Regions from separate parts of the Janthinobacterium aestuarii genome, predicted to be linked through region 1. Evidence: predicted binding sites of a transcription regulator. Region 1 holds the regulator's gene; the other holds the start of a gene.
What was found. The regulator sigma-54, encoded in region 1, starts transcription at its own class of promoters, with help from an activator protein. The targets are predictions, from matches to a motif close to TGGCANGNAANCTGCTTT.

Region 1 (7,589 bases):
GCATCGATACCTTGCAGGAGTTCATGGAGCGGCAACGACTCGCCATGAGTGGCGATTAATGTTGCCAAGGAGTTCGCCCTTGCAAGGGCGAACCGTTACGCAGGCACGCAGCAGTGCTGCGTGAATTCCCTGCTGCACCAACGACTCGCCATGAGTGGCGATTAATGTTGCCAAGGAGTTCGCCCTTGCAAGGGCGAACCGTTACGCAGGCACGCAGCAGTGCTGCGTGAATTCCCTGCTGCACCAACGACTCGCCATGAGTGGCGATTAGCAACGTAGGTCGGATTAGCGGTGGCGAAGCCGCCGCGTAATCCGACGAGATTGTTGACGTGTGCAGCAAAGAAATACCACAGTCCAAATTGCAATAATTTGTAAAGATAATTGCCTTGGAGCAGAGTGCCGATCTTTATTGTATGATCGGGCTATGCATATCGTCCTTATCACCGGAATATCCGGCTCCGGTAAATCCGTCGCGCTCAATGTGCTGGAAGATACCGGCTACTATTGTGTCGACAACCTGCCACCGGCCTTGCTGCCCAGCCTGGTGCAAACCCTGCTCGACGAAGGTACACCGCAACTGGCCGTCGCCGTCGATGCGCGCAGCGCCGAGTCGCTCGTCAGCCTGCCGCACAATGTGGCGCTGCTGCGCGACCAGGGGCACGACGTCAAGGTCATGTTCCTGACGGCCACCACGCATTCGCTGGTGGCGCGCTTCTCGGAAACGCGGCGCAGCCATCCGCTGTCGCACGAATTGCGTCCGAATCAGAATCCGGCCAGCCGCCGCACCCTGATCGAGTGCATCTCGGAAGAGCGCGAACGCCTGTCGGCCATCGAACAGCTGGGCCACGTGATCGACACGTCCGAACTGAGCGCCAACAAATTGCGTGCCTGGATCAAGGATATGATCGCTTCCGAACGCGCACCGCTGACCCTGTTCTTCGAATCGTTCGCCTTCAAGCTGGGCGTGCCGCTGGACGCCGATTTCGTCTTCGACGTGCGGGCCTTGCCTAACCCGTATTACGACCTGGCGCTGCGCCCGCTCGATGGCCGCGACGCGCCCGTGATCGCCTTCCTCGACGCGCAGCCGAGCGCGCTGGAACTGCTGGCCGACATCCGCGCCTTCATCGAGAAATGGCTGCCGTCATTCAAGTCCGACAACCGCAGCTACCTGACGGTGGCCCTCGGTTGCACGGGCGGCCAGCACCGCTCCGTGTACATGGCGGAACGACTGGCGCAATACTTCGGCCCGAATGAACGAGTGGTTCTGCGCCACCGCGAACGTAGCTAGTTAATTCAGGTGGCGCAGCGGATGCGCTGACGCCGGCCAGACGGGGACAAAGAAGCGCGCCACCATGGCCGCGTCGACCTCGTCCAGGCTTGATGGATTCCAGCGCGGCGCATTGTCCTTGTCGACCACCAGCGCGCGCACGCCCTCGATCACTTCGCCATGCTCGAAATTGTGGCGCACCACCGTGCGCTCCAGACGCAGACAATCGGCCACGCCCAAGTGAGCCCCCCGCTGCAGCAATTCCAGAGTTACCGACATCATCAAGGGCGAGCGCAGGCGCATGGCCGCCAGCGCCTTGCTGGCGAACGCGCTGTCGTCCTGCGCCAGCGAGGCCATGATGGCCGCCACGGAACCCGCACCGAAATGGCGGTCCAGCGCCACGCGCGCCGCCGCCAGCGAGGCGATACCCGCCTCGGCCTGGAACGGCGCCGCCAGCGCCTTGATGGCGACCGGCAAGGCCTCGCCCGGCGTCGATTCGAACAGGGCCAGCAGCGCCCCCATCTGCGCCTCGGGCAGGTAAACATCGGCCAGGTCCGTGTACAGGGCATCGGCCGCGCTGATCGTCAAGCCCGTCAAGCCCAGGTACAGGCCTAGCTGCCCGGCCAGGCGGGACAGGAAATAGCTGCCGCCCACATCGGGAAACAAACCAATATTGACTTCAGGCATGGCCATGCGCGTGCGGCCCGTGACGATGCGCAAGCGGTTGCCGGGCCCGGCTTGCGCCACGCCCATGCCGCCGCCCATCACCACGCCATCCATCACGGCGATATACGGTTTCGGATAGAAATGAATCACATGATTTAACGCGTATTCTTCCGTAAAGAAATCTTCCAGCAAGGCGCTGCCGCCTTGCGGCGTGGCCAGGCCCGCATCGTAGAAGAAACGGATGTCGCCGCCGGCACACAGGGCTTTTTCGCTGCTCGAGCGGATCACGACGGCGTCCACCTGCGGATCGTCGCGCCAGGCCAGCAGGGCAGCGCTCAGGGCGCGCACCATCTCCAGCGACAGGGAATTCAAGGCTTTCGGACGGTCGAGCACGATATGGCCCGTGCGGTTGCGGATGGAGGTCTGGACGAAGTCGCTCATGGCAGGCGTGAAAAAAGTAAAAGTACAAACATTCTAGCGCCTGCGCGGGGAACATTGCGTTCAAAAGGTCCAGGCGCAAAAAAGGGCGCAATGTGCGCCCTTAGTTGATCACAACTGCTGGAAGCGGGTGGCCTTAAACGGCGACGACGGCGTCTTCCTCGGAGTTGTCTGGCAGATGCTTGATCGCCTCTTTACCGTGCCCTTGCACTTTGGTTTTGTATTTCATCACTTGCCTATCGAGCTTGTCGATCAGGGCATCGATCGCGGCATACAGGTCTTGTGCCAGGCTTTCCACGTAGACGGTTTTGCCACTTAAACGCAGGTTGACTTCGGCCTTTTGACGTTTTTCTTTCTCTTTGAGGTTATCCACGGTCAGAATCACGGCGATATCGATAACTTGATCGAAATGACGTTTCACGCGTTCCAGCTTCGTTTGTACGTATTCACGGATGGCTGGTGTCACTTCGAGATGATGTCCGCTGATGGTGAGATTCATACACACTCCTAAAGATGATCGGGTTCGTGCGGTCCATCCTATCCGGCCCGCAGAGGAACCGAAAAAAACTTACAAACACTTACGCAGGCTCACTGGCGGAATTTTCAACGCTTCCCGGTATTTGGCAACAGTACGTCGCGCAATCACCATGCCTTGTTCCCCCAGCATGTCCGCAATCTTACTGTCGGATAAAGGATTTTTAGGGTCTTCTGCTCCTGTCAGTTGCACGATCAATGCCCGTATCGCCGTCGATGACGCTTCGCCCCCCGCTTCGGTGGCGACGTGGCTACCAAAGAAATATTTCAACTCGAACATGCCGTGCGGGGTCAGCATGTACTTTTGAGTTGTTACCCGCGAGATAGTACTCTCGTGTAAACCCAGTGTATCAGCTATTTCACGGAGCACAAGGGGGCGCATGGCAACGGCCCCGTGCGAGAAAAAGTTCTTTTGTCTTTCTACTATTGCCTGTGCCACGCGCAGGATCGTGTCGAAACGCTGGCGCATATTCTTGATCAGCCACTTGGCTTCCTGCAACTGTGCGCCCATGGCGCCCTCGCCCTTGCCCTGCTTGAGCAGGTTGGCGTACATGGCGTTGACGCGCAGGCGCGGCATGACGTCGTTGTTCAGGGTCACTTGCCAGCCATTGCGCGCGCGCTTGACGACGACGTCGGGCACCACGTAATCGGACACGTCCGAGGCGAATACGGCGCCCGGATGCGGATTGCACTGGCGAATCACCGTCTGTGCTTCGCGCAAGTCTTCATCGTCGCAATCGAGGGCTTTTTTCAGCTTGTTGAAATCGCGCTGGGCAAACCAGGCCAGGTGCTTTTCCACGATGACGAGCGCCATGCGCCGCGTCACCATGGCGATGTGCGGCAAGCGCTTGATCTGCAGCGCCAGGCATTCGGATGCATTGCGCGCGCCCACGCCGGGTGGATCGAAACTTTGCAGCAGCGACAAGGCCGTGCGCATCTCGTCGGCGTCGATTTCCAGCTCTTCCGGCAGGCGCGCCAGGATGTCGTCGAGCGACTCTTCCAGGTAGCCATTGTCGTCGAGCGCGTCGATGATCAGCTCGACCAGCGCACGGTCGCGCAACTCAAGCACCGTCACGCGCATCTGCTCCATCAGGTGTTCGCGCAGGGTGCAGTGATGGGCCTCGAGTTGCGGGCGGGAATCTTCGTCGTCGGGCGCCTTGCCCCGGCTCGCCTCGCTCCAGTCGCTGTCGCCGCCATCCGCCGCGGCCGGGCCTTCGCCCGCCTCGCCGTCAAAGGTTTCCGCTTCGGCCGGCGCCGCGGGTGCCTCCTGGCCTGGCGGCTGGGGCGGCGCTTCGGCCGGCGCGGCCGTGGAGCTCAAGGCCCCGTCGGACAGCAGGCGCAGCGAACGGTCGAGCGGATCGTCGAGGCGCTCGAGCAGGGGATTGTCCGTCAGCAGTTGCTCGAGTTCCTGGTGCAATTCCAGCGTAGACAATTGCAACAGGCGTATCGATTGCTGCAACTGCGGCGTCAGTGCCAGGTGCTGCGAAGTGCGCAGCTGCAATGATTGTTTCATTGGCTTACATGCGGAAGTGTTCGCCCAGATAGACCCGGCGTACCGACTCGTTCGCGATGATGTCGTCGGGGCGTCCCGACGCCAGTACCGAGCCCTGGTTGATGATGTAGGCACGGTCGCAAATACCCAGCGTCTCGCGCACATTATGATCGGTGATCAGCACGCCGATATTGCGCTCCTTCAAGAAGCGCACGATGCGCTGGATCTCGATCACGGCGATCGGATCGACGCCGGCGAACGGCTCGTCGAGCAGCACGAAACGGGGATCGGTGGCCAGCGCGCGGGCGATTTCCACGCGGCGGCGCTCGCCGCCCGACAGGGACAAGGCCTGGTTCTCGCGCAGCTTTTCAATCTGCAAATCGGCCAGCAGCTTATCCAGGCGCTCCTCGATCTCGGCCTTCTTCAAAGGACGGCCTTCGACGGTCTGGATTTCCAGCACGGCGCGGATATTGTCTTCCACCGTCAGCTTGCGGAAGACGGACGCTTCCTGCGGCAGATAGGACAAGCCCATCTGCGCGCGGCGGTGGATCGGCAGGCTGGAAATGTCCACGCCGCTGATATCGATGCTGCCGCCGTCCGACGGCACCAGGCCGACGATCATGTAGAACGAGGTGGTCTTGCCGGCGCCGTTCGGGCCCAGCAAACCCACCACTTCGCCGCATTCGACTTGCAGCGAGACATCATGCACGACTTGCCGCTTGCCATAGGTTTTTTGCAGACCGCGAACGATCAGGGTGCTGCCGCAACGAGTATTGTCCATTATTTCTTTCCTGGCGCAGGCGTTGCCGGCGCTTTCTCCGCTTCAGGCGCCTTAGTCTTCGGCTGGATCACCATGCGCACGCTGCCGCCATCGGAAGTGCTGGTGCCGCTGTCGGAATTTTCCATCTTGAATACTTCCTTGCGGCTGTCATACGAGATGAAGGCGCCATTGGCCACGTCCGTCACTTTCGTGCCTTCCAGGCGCGTCAGCTTGGCCTTGGAAAACAGTTTCACCACTTCCGTCTTGTTGTCGTATTCCACGCGCTCCGCTTCGCCTTCGACCCACAGGTCGCCCGCGCCATCGCGTTTCTGGCGGAACGTGGCCAGCTTGCCGGGATCGGCCCAGAAGGTGATGAACTGGTAGCCTTGCGGGTCTTCCGTGATCAATGCCCGGCCCGCCTTCATGGTCAGGGTGCCCTTGACCAGCACGACGTCGCCCGTCAGGGTACGCACCTGCTTGACGTCATCGACGTGGCCGCTACGTGCCGTGATGACGGCTTCCTTCTCGGAATCGGCTTTCTCGGCATGCGCCACGCCCATGATGGCCAGCGAAAATACGGTCAACAGCAAGATGTTCTTCATAGTATGGTTTCCTTGTTTCATTCTGTCATTTTGCCGCCGCGGCCGGGCGCGGTTTCGGCGGGAGGACCATGCGCAGCGCATTCTGCACTTCCACCACGCCGGTGGCGTTATTGGCTTTCATGCCGATGCCATTGAGGCGCGAAGTCCCCGTCAGGATATCGACAGGCACGTCCGTTTCCATTCTTTCCTCGTCCGGAAACACCGTCAGCGCTTCCGTCCTGACCGTCAGGTTCTGCGCCTTCGGACTGGCCGCGCGGTCGATCACGACCTTGCGGTGCAGTTGCAGCCGGGTATTGTCCTGGTCGATATGCGCCAGTTCCGCATTCATGTTCAACGGCGGCATGCCGGGCGTGAGCTTGCGCACGAAGGGCTGGTCGATATCGGACGAATCGTCAGCCGGATAATGCGTGAGCTTGGTGCCCGACACGATATAGCTGGGCTTACCCGTCAAATCCATGCGCACCAGGCTGAAATTGGTGATGAAATAATCGGGCTCATCCAGATGCTTGCTGGCCTTGATGTCCTGGCTATTCTTGTTCATCACTTCGAGCAGCCAAAAGCTGGCCAGCGCGACAACAACCGCACCCAGCAGGGTAAAAATCGTGCGCCAGCGATGGGCGCCTCCTGGCTTACGCATAGGGTTTCACTCTTTCCAATATCACTGGCGGCAAGGTGCGCCTCACTCCAGGAACGGCGCCATGACGCGCGCATAGTTGTCCTGGGCGCGCAGCAGGAATTCGCAGATCTCGCGCACCGCGCCGCGGCCGCCACCGGCCTGCGTCACATGGTGCGCCAGGTCCTGCGCTTCCGGACGCCCGCCCGGCACGCTGACGGCAAAACCGACGCGTTTCAGGATGGGCGCATCGATGACATCGTCGCCGATGTAGCCGCATTGCTCTTCCGTCAAGCCCGTCAGCGCCAGCAGTTCGCGAAACGGCGTCAGCTTGTCGTGACCGCCCTGGTGCACATGGGTAATGCCCAGGTCTTGCGCGCGGCGTGCCGTAATGGCCGAGCGGCGCGCGCTGATGATGGCCGTCTGCACGCCCGATTCCTGCAGCAGCTTGATGCCCAGGCCATCATACACATTAAACGTTTTCATCATCTCGCCATCGGGGCCGAAATGCAGGCTGCCGTCGGTGAGCACGCCATCGACGTCAAAGATCATCAGTTTGACCTTGGCCGCGCGCGCCAGGTTGTCCGCCACGCTGTCCATCAGATCACCTTCGCTTGCGTCAGGTCATGGATATGCAGCGCGCCCACCAGCTTGCCGTCGGCATCGACGACCAGCATCTGGTTGATGCGGAACTGCTCCATCACGGCCACGGCATCGACGGCCAGGCGTTCGGGCGCGATGCTGCGCGGCTGCGCATGCATGACGTCGCGGATCGCCACTTGCGTGAAATCCTGCACGCGCTCGAACATGCGGCGCAAGTCGCCATCCGTAAACACGCCCACGGGGCGGTTGTCCGCGTCGACGATGGCCGTCATGCCCATGCCCTTCTTGGTCATTTCTTCCAGCGCCTGCAGCAGGGATGCCTCTACCGGCACTTTCGGCACCCTTTCGCCGCTGCGCATGACGTCATGCACATGCGTGAGCAGACGGCGGCCCAGGGCGCCGCCCGGGTGCGAGCGGGCGAAATCTTCTTCCTTGAAGCCGCGCAAGTCGAGCAAGGCCACGGCGATCGCGTCGCCCAAGGCCAGGGTGACGGTGGTGCTGGCCGTCGGCGCCAGGTTCAGTGGGCAGGCTTCTTTCTCAACAGAAATATCCAGGTGCACATCGGCCAGCTGGGCCAGGCTGGAATTCGGTTTGCCCGTCATGGAAATCAGTAC
Region 2 (7,589 bases), 490 kb from region 1:
AGGTTTTACCTGCATTGCGATAGCTGGTGCGCCCGCCGCTGGACTTGTCGACCACCAATTCGTCGTTGGTCTTGATCTGGAACACGGCCGCGTTTACGTGGGTGTTGTTGGCGATTCTCGCCTTGATGCCTGCTTCCAGGTTGGTGCTGGTGGCCGGTTTTAGCTGGTAATTGAAGCCGCCGCCCGTGCCCGAGTAAAACAGTTCATTCAAGGTAGGCGCCTCAAAACCGCGCGCGGCGCTGGCGTACACGTTGACGCTCGGCGTCAGTTTATACAGCAGACCCAGCACCGGTGTCGTGTGGCTGAATTCGAGGCTGCCGCTGTCGTTCCCATTGCTGAGATAGTGGTCGTCGACCGCCACTTTCATCTTGCTGTAGCGCACACCTGCGCTCAGCAGCCATGGGCCGCTTTGCCATTCCGTCTGGATATAGGGATCGAGGCTGGAGACGACATTCTGCTCGTCGCGGCGCAGCTTGCCTTTCACGCCAAACGTGTTGCCGATGTAATTTTCATAGCCGGTGCGGTCATCGCTGGAGCGGCCGTAATCGATGCCGATGGTGGTGCTCAGCTTGCCGCCTGCCAACTGGTTCACATGTAGCCAGTTGGTATCGATGCCGTAGAACTCACGCTGGAAGTCAACCACGCCGCCCGAATGGCTAGGCGGCGCCTGGAAGCCTTTGGTAAAAGCCTGGTACTGGATCACGTCGCGGTTGCCGCCATACACCATCACATGCAGGCGGTCGTCGCCGAACGACTGTTCATAGGTGGCGCCGATTTGCTGGTGGTCGATGCTCTTGCGCGTGTTGTAGCGCTCGGCCAGGGTGCGCTTCGGGTTTTGCGTGTCGCTCGCATCGGTTTCGCCAGCGCGCGGGTCGCGGGCAAACGTGGCCCAGGTGGCACCCAGCGGATCTTGCGTGTTGCCTTGGTGCAGGCTGTTGGCAACGATGGTCAGCTTGCTGTCCGCATTGGGCTTGACGGTGATCTTGCCGAACGCCTGTTCGCGCGTGGCGGAGCTGTGATCGCGGAAACCGTCCGTGCGGAAGCGCGAGCCGTCGAGCACGTAGCCGATGCCGCCTGCCTGGCCTTGTGCCGTCAAGTCCACTTTGTTGGTGCCGTAGCTGCCGCCCACCACATTTAATTCGACGGACGGGGGATTTTGCCCATCCTTGGAAAACAGCTGGATCACGCCGCCCGAGTGGTTGCCGTAGATGGCAGAAAACGGTCCGCGCAGCACTTCGATGCGCTCGGCCGTATCGAGGTTGAAGGTGGCGGCCTGGCCTTGGCCGTCGGGCATGCTGGCAGGAATGCCATCGCTGATCAGTTTGACGCCGCGCACGCCAAAGGCCGAGCGTGCGCCGAAGCCGCGCGACGAGATCTGCAAGTCTTGCGCATAGTTCTGGCGGTTTTGCACGACCAGGCCCGGCACGGCGGCCAGCGCTTCTGACGCGTTGACGCGGATTTGGCCATCTTGGATGCGGGCGCTGTCGACGACGTCGATCGAGGCCGGCACTTCCTGGCTGGGATGGGCGATGCGGCTGCCGCTGACGACCACCGTATCCATCAGTTGCCCGTTGGCCGGGGCAGCTGCCTCGGCGGCAAAGACGTGGGGGGCGAGGGTAGCGCTGCCGGCGACAAACAAGCTGGCGATGGTGTTCAGGCGGAAACGGTGCTGCATGCGGATTCTCCAATGTGAATAAAAGCCTGCTTGGTCGCGTGCGCGGCGCAGGTCTGCATCTGTGTATCAAGCAATATGCCTGCCATGTCTCCATTGGTGGGCTGAAATTATACGCGTGTCAGTGGCACGGCGTTTGCATACAGCAATGTTCAGATGCGCCGATGCCGCGCGCTTTTTCTGTGTTTTGCCATCGAAAGGTGATTATGCCCAACTTCTTCTCGCGCTTGCGCCAAGTGTGCTGGCTGCTGCCTGCGCTCGCCAGCAGTACCCTCCAGGCTGCTCCATTTGCCTATGTTCCCAATGAAAAATCGGGCACCTTGAGCGTGATCGACACGGCGACCGACCAGGTCGTGCGCCAGATTGCAGCCGGCAAGCGTCCGCGCGGCATCGCCGCCGACCCCACCGGGCGGCAATTGTTTGTCACGGACGCCGCCAGCAGCGCCTTGCTGCTGATCGATAACGCTGGCGGCACCCCCGTGCGCACTGTGGCGCTGGGTAAGTCGCCCGAAGGCGTTAGCGCCTCGCAAGATGGTAGTCACGTGGCCGTGGCCGTCGAGGAAAACAATAGCGTGGCCTTGCTCGATGGCCATTCCGGTACCTTGCTCGCCGATATCAAGGTACAGGGACGCAACCCGGAACATGCCGTCTTCAGCCCCGATGGGCGCTGGCTGCTGGTCAGCGCGGAAGAGGCCGAACAAGTCGATGTCATCGATGTGGCGCAGCGCCGCCAGGTGGCGTCCGTCGCCGTTGGGCTGCGTCCGCGCGGCATCGGTTTCAGTCCGGACTCGGGCCGCGCCTACGTGGCGTGCGAACTGGTCAATGCCGTCTACGTGATCGACATGGCCGCGCGCAAGGCGGTTGCCACCATTCCCGCTGGCAAGAATGCAAACGGCATCGTGGTCCATCCCAGCGGCAAGCAGGTGTATGTCTCGAACGGTATCGATGGCACGGTGATGGTGATCGACACGGCCAGCAACGAGGTGACGGCCACCATTCCCGTTGGCAAGCGCCCATGGAACATGGCCATCACGCCCGATGGCGCCAAGCTGTATGTGGCCAATGGCCGCTCGAACAGCGTTTCCGTCATCGACACGGCCAGCGCGCGCAAGGTGGCCGATATTGCTGTAGGTGAATTGCCATGGGGCGTGGTGATTCGCTAATGGCACAGGAACAGGTGTTCCAGTCTGGTACACCTGTTCCATTGTGCAGCGGCGCAAGCCCGGGCATGCGCTGAAAAGCACACCGGTATTGACGCTACGCCCTTGTAACAAGGGTAAAAGCGGCTAAGTTTGTAGTGGGATGCCGAGCTGGCACGGCATTTGCGGAAGACTCCGTGTACTCACCCCATCTGTACCAGGACGTTTGATTTTAATTACAGCAATTCCATTCTAATTAACCCGATAGAGGACGACATGAATCTCGCAGACATCAGCAAACTGGGCGTAGCCAATCCCTTCAAACAACGCTATGACAATTACATCGGCGGCAAATTCGTTGCCCCGGTAAAAGGTGAATACTTTCCTAACATCACACCGATCACGGGCTTGCCATTTTGCGAAATCGCCCGTTCCACGGCGGAAGATGTCGAGCTGGCCTTGGACGCGGCCCATGCCGCCAAGGATGCCTGGGGCAAGACTTCGCCTGCGGAGCGCGCCAATATCCTGAACCGCATCGCCGACCGCATCGAACAGAACCTGAGCCTGATCGCCACGGCGGAAACCATCGATAACGGCAAGCCGATCCGCGAAACGATGAATGCCGACATTCCGCTGGCCATCGACCATTTCCGTTATTTCGCCGGTTGCATCCGCGCGCAAGAAGGTTCCGTCGCGCAAATCGATGCGGAAACCTATGCCTACCACTACCACGAGCCGCTCGGCGTCGTGGGCCAGATCATCCCATGGAATTTCCCGATTCTGATGGCTGTGTGGAAACTGGCGCCAGCCCTGGCCGCCGGCAATTGCGTCGTGCTCAAACCGGCCGAGCAGACGCCGGCGTCCATCATGGTGTTGATCGAGCTGATCGGCGATTTGCTGCCGCCGGGCGTGCTGAACATCATCAATGGTTTCGGCCTGGAAGCGGGCAAGCCGCTGGCGTCGAGCAAGCGCATCGCCAAGATCGCCTTCACGGGCGAAACAGGCACGGGCCGCTTGATCATGGGCTACGCCGCGCAAAACCTGATTCCCGTCACCCTGGAGCTGGGCGGCAAGTCGCCGAACATCTTCTTTGAAGACGTGATGGATGCGGACGATGATTATTTCGACAAGTGCTTGGAAGGTTTTGCCATGTTCGCGCTGAACCAGGGCGAGGTGTGCACCTGCCCATCGCGCGTGCTGATCCAGGAATCGATCTACGAAAAATTCATCGAACGCGCCCTGAAGCGCGTGGCCGCCATCAAGCAGGGCAATCCGCTCGATTCGTCCACCATGATCGGCGCGCAGGCGTCTCAGGAGCAGCTGGAAAAAATCTTGTCCTACCTCGACATCGGCCGCCAGGAAGGCGCCGAAGTGCTGGCCGGCGGCGAGCGCAACACGCAGGCGGGCGACTTGGAAGGCGGTTACTACGTGCGTCCGACCGTGTTCAAGGGCAACAACAAGATGCGCATCTTCCAGGAAGAAATCTTTGGACCGGTCGTGTCCGTGACCACTTTCAAGGATGAGGCCGACGCGCTGGCGATTGCCAACGATACCTTGTACGGCCTGGGTGCCGGCTTGTGGACGCGCGACGGTTCGCGCGCCTTCCGTATGGGACGCGCCATCCAGGCGGGCCGCGTGTGGACCAATTGCTACCACCTGTATCCAGCTCACGCCGCGTTCGGCGGCTACAAGCAATCGGGTATCGGCCGCGAAAACCACAAGATGATGCTCGATCACTACCAGCAAACGAAGAACTTGCTGGTGAGCTATAGCCCGAAAGCGCTGGGCTTCTTCTAAACCGGTACACGCGCCGCGCCTGTCGTCCAGGCGCGGCGCGCAGAAAGGGATGCCATGAGTGCAGCAATTGCCCGGGTGGTCGCCACCGATGCGGCACTGGAAATGATGGACAAGTTGCGCCAGCGTCACGGCCCGCTGATGTTTTTCCAGTCGGGCGGCTGCTGCGACGGCAGCGCGCCCATGTGCTACGCGCTGGGCGAGTTCGATGTCAGCGACACCGACATCTATCTCGGCAATTTGAATGGTACACCGTTCTACATGGGACTCGAGCAATTCGAGTACTGGGAGCATACCCAGTTGATTATCGATGTGGTCGATGGCAATGGCGGCATGTTTTCACTCGACAACGGCACGGGCAAGCGCTTCTTGACGCGTTCGCGCCTGTTCACCGATGAAGAGTGCGCCTTGCTGCATGCCCAGCCGCATGAGCACCGCAAGACTTGATACACACACATACTAATAAAACAGAGGGAGATGATTGTGCAGAAAAAAATCATGGGGATACTCGTCGGTTTGGGTTTGGCATCGCTGGCCCAGGCGGCTGACGTGGGCAATGTCACCAATGCCATGCTCGACAGCACGGCGAAGAATCCAGCCAGCGTCCTGTCGTTCGGCATGGGCACGCAGGGCCAGCGCTATTCGCCGTTAACGCAGATCAATGACAAGACCGTGGCCAAGCTGGTGCCGGCCTGGTCGTTCTCGTTTGGCGGCGAAAAACAGCGTGGCCAGGAATCGCAGCCGCTGATTCACAACGGCAAGATGTTCGTTACTGCATCGTATTCGCGCATCTTTGCCGTCGACTTGAAAACGGGCGCCAAGCTGTGGAAGTACGAGCATCGCTTGCCAGACGGCATCATGCCCTGCTGCGACGTGGTCAACCGTGGTGCGGCCCTGTACGGCAACCTGGTGATTTTCGGCACGCTCGACGCCTATCTGGTGGCGCTGGACCAGAATACGGGCAAGATCGTCTGGAAAGAAAAGGTCGACGATTATGCGGCTGGCTACTCGATGACGGCCGCGCCGCTGATCGCCGAAGGCTTGCTGCTGACGGGCGTGTCGGGTGGCGAATTCGGCATCGTGGGGCGGGTCGAAGCGCGCAACCCGATGACGGGCGACCTCGTGTGGAGCCGTCCGACGGTAGAGGGCCACATGGGCCACCGCTACGACAAGGATGGCAAGGCGATCGACAATGGCGTGTCCGGCACCGCGAACAAAACGTGGCCCGGCGACCTGTGGAAAACGGGCGGCGCCTCGACGTGGATGGGTGGTACCTATGATCCGCAAACCAAGCTTGCCTACTTTGGCACGGGCAACCCGGCGCCATGGAACAGCCACTTGCGTCCCGGCGACAATCTGTACTCGTCGTCTACCGTGGCGCTGGACGTGAAAACGGGCCAGATCAAGTGGGCGTATCAAAACACGCCGAACGACGCCTGGGATTTCGACGGCGCCAACGAATTCGTCACTTTCGATATGGATGGCAAGCGCTACGGCGGCAAGGCCGACCGCAACGGTTTCTTCTATGTGATCGACGCCAATACGGGCAAGTTGCAGAACGCCTTCCCGTTTGTGAAGAAAATCACATGGGCCAGCAGCATCGACCTGAAGACGGGCCGGCCCAACTTCATCGCCGCCGGCCGCCCCGGCGACCCGACCAAGGGAGAGGAAGGCAAGAAGGGCACGACCGTGTTTGCCGCGCCTGCTTTCCTCGGCGCCAAAAACCAGATGCCGATGGCCTACTCGCCGCAAACCAAGCTGTTCTATGTGCCGGCGAACGAATGGGGCATGGATATCTGGAACGAGCCGATCAGCTACAAGAAGGGCGGCGCTTTCCTCGGCGCGGGCTTCACCATCAAGCCCTTGTTTGATGACTATATCGGCGCCATGCGCGCCGTCGATCCGAAGACTGGCAAGATCGTCTGGGAAATCAAGAATAACGCGCCGCTGTGGGGTGGCGTGATGAGCACGGCCGGTAACCTGGTGTTCTACGGCACGCCGGAAGGTTTCCTGAAAGCCGTCGATGCGAAGACGGGCAAGGAACTGTGGAAATTCCAGACGGGCTCCGGCGTCGTGGCGCCGCCCGTCACGTGGCAGGATGGCGACACGCAATATGTGGCCGTCGTATCAGGCTGGGGTGGCGCGGTGCCGCTGTGGGGCGGCGAAGTGGCGAAGAAGGTCAACTTCCTGGAACAGGGCGGTTCCGTGTGGGTCTTCAAGCTGGCATCGAAGTAACGGGGTGAAGCACCCGGGCCACACGGATGGGTGTCTCCCTGTCTGCCGGGTGCTTTCTTTTTGCTGACGGCCCAGGCCGTCAGTTTTTTGTTTACCTGGATGACAGATACGCATACTTGCGGTCAAAAAATGAACACTGTCAGTGGCGATTGATCCGCCGCTGCACACGTTCAATACGCTTTTTTTCTTTCTCCCTCTGAGGCTTGCTGGGCACGCTTATTGCCAAAGCTTGAGGTACATCAATCACTGGTGTGCACACTAAAAACAGAGAAGAAAGAGGAGAAGAAATGAACACATGGATCAAGCTGGGGAGCCTCGGTGTCATGACAATCGCAGCGGTGGGACAGGCGCAAGCCGTCGATATCAAGGCTGGCGACTGGACCGTGTCGGTGGGCGGCATCGTCAACGCCTACTACACGCAAGTGTCGTGTTCGGGCGATGCGGTGGGCGGGCTGGCGCTGGGCGGCCAGGCGCTCGGTTGCGGCGGAGAGAAGGACCGAACCACCATCGGCAACGGCTTGCTGCCCAACGGCTTGATCACCTCGGCGAGCTCGAGGCTGGGCGAGTACGACGTGAAAGCCTTGATCGGCATCTACAACTCGACGGCCACGGACAGCGCCATCAGCCAGAACAGCGTGGTCGACGTGCGCCAAGCCTTCTTCACGTTTGGCAATGAGCAGATGGGCACCTTCAAGCTGGGCCGCGACTATGGCATCTTCGGCGCGAACGCGATTTTGTCCGACATGACC

Region 2: adh (aldehyde dehydrogenase) is a predicted target of sigma-54. The motif match lies at 2,984-3,001, and genes of this name have one in related genera.

Annotation. Positions count from the first base shown of each region.
Region 1 covers NZ_CP142523.1:864,510-872,098, reverse strand. Annotated here, with positions in the region: gene hprK (HPr(Ser) kinase/phosphatase) at 1-59, shown strand, start outside; gene rapZ (RNase adapter RapZ) at 425-1,288, shown strand; gene OPV09_RS03900 (enoyl-CoA hydratase/isomerase family protein) at 1,289-2,374, opposite strand; gene hpf (ribosome hibernation-promoting factor, HPF/YfiA family) at 2,508-2,870, opposite strand; gene OPV09_RS03890 (RNA polymerase factor sigma-54) at 2,940-4,418, opposite strand; gene lptB (LPS export ABC transporter ATP-binding protein) at 4,423-5,178, opposite strand; gene lptA (lipopolysaccharide transport periplasmic protein LptA) at 5,178-5,759, opposite strand; gene lptC (LPS export ABC transporter periplasmic protein LptC) at 5,785-6,396, opposite strand; gene OPV09_RS03870 (KdsC family phosphatase) at 6,439-6,972, opposite strand; gene OPV09_RS03865 (KpsF/GutQ family sugar-phosphate isomerase) at 6,972-7,589, opposite strand, start outside.
Region 2 covers NZ_CP142523.1:1,357,794-1,365,382, forward strand. Annotated here, with positions in the region: gene OPV09_RS06215 (TonB-dependent receptor) at 1-1,675, opposite strand, end outside; gene OPV09_RS06220 (beta-propeller fold lactonase family protein) at 1,879-2,835, shown strand; gene adh (aldehyde dehydrogenase) at 3,088-4,608, shown strand; gene OPV09_RS06230 (DUF779 domain-containing protein) at 4,663-5,052, shown strand; gene OPV09_RS06235 (PQQ-dependent methanol/ethanol family dehydrogenase) at 5,104-6,840, shown strand; gene OPV09_RS06240 (porin) at 7,128-7,589, shown strand, end outside.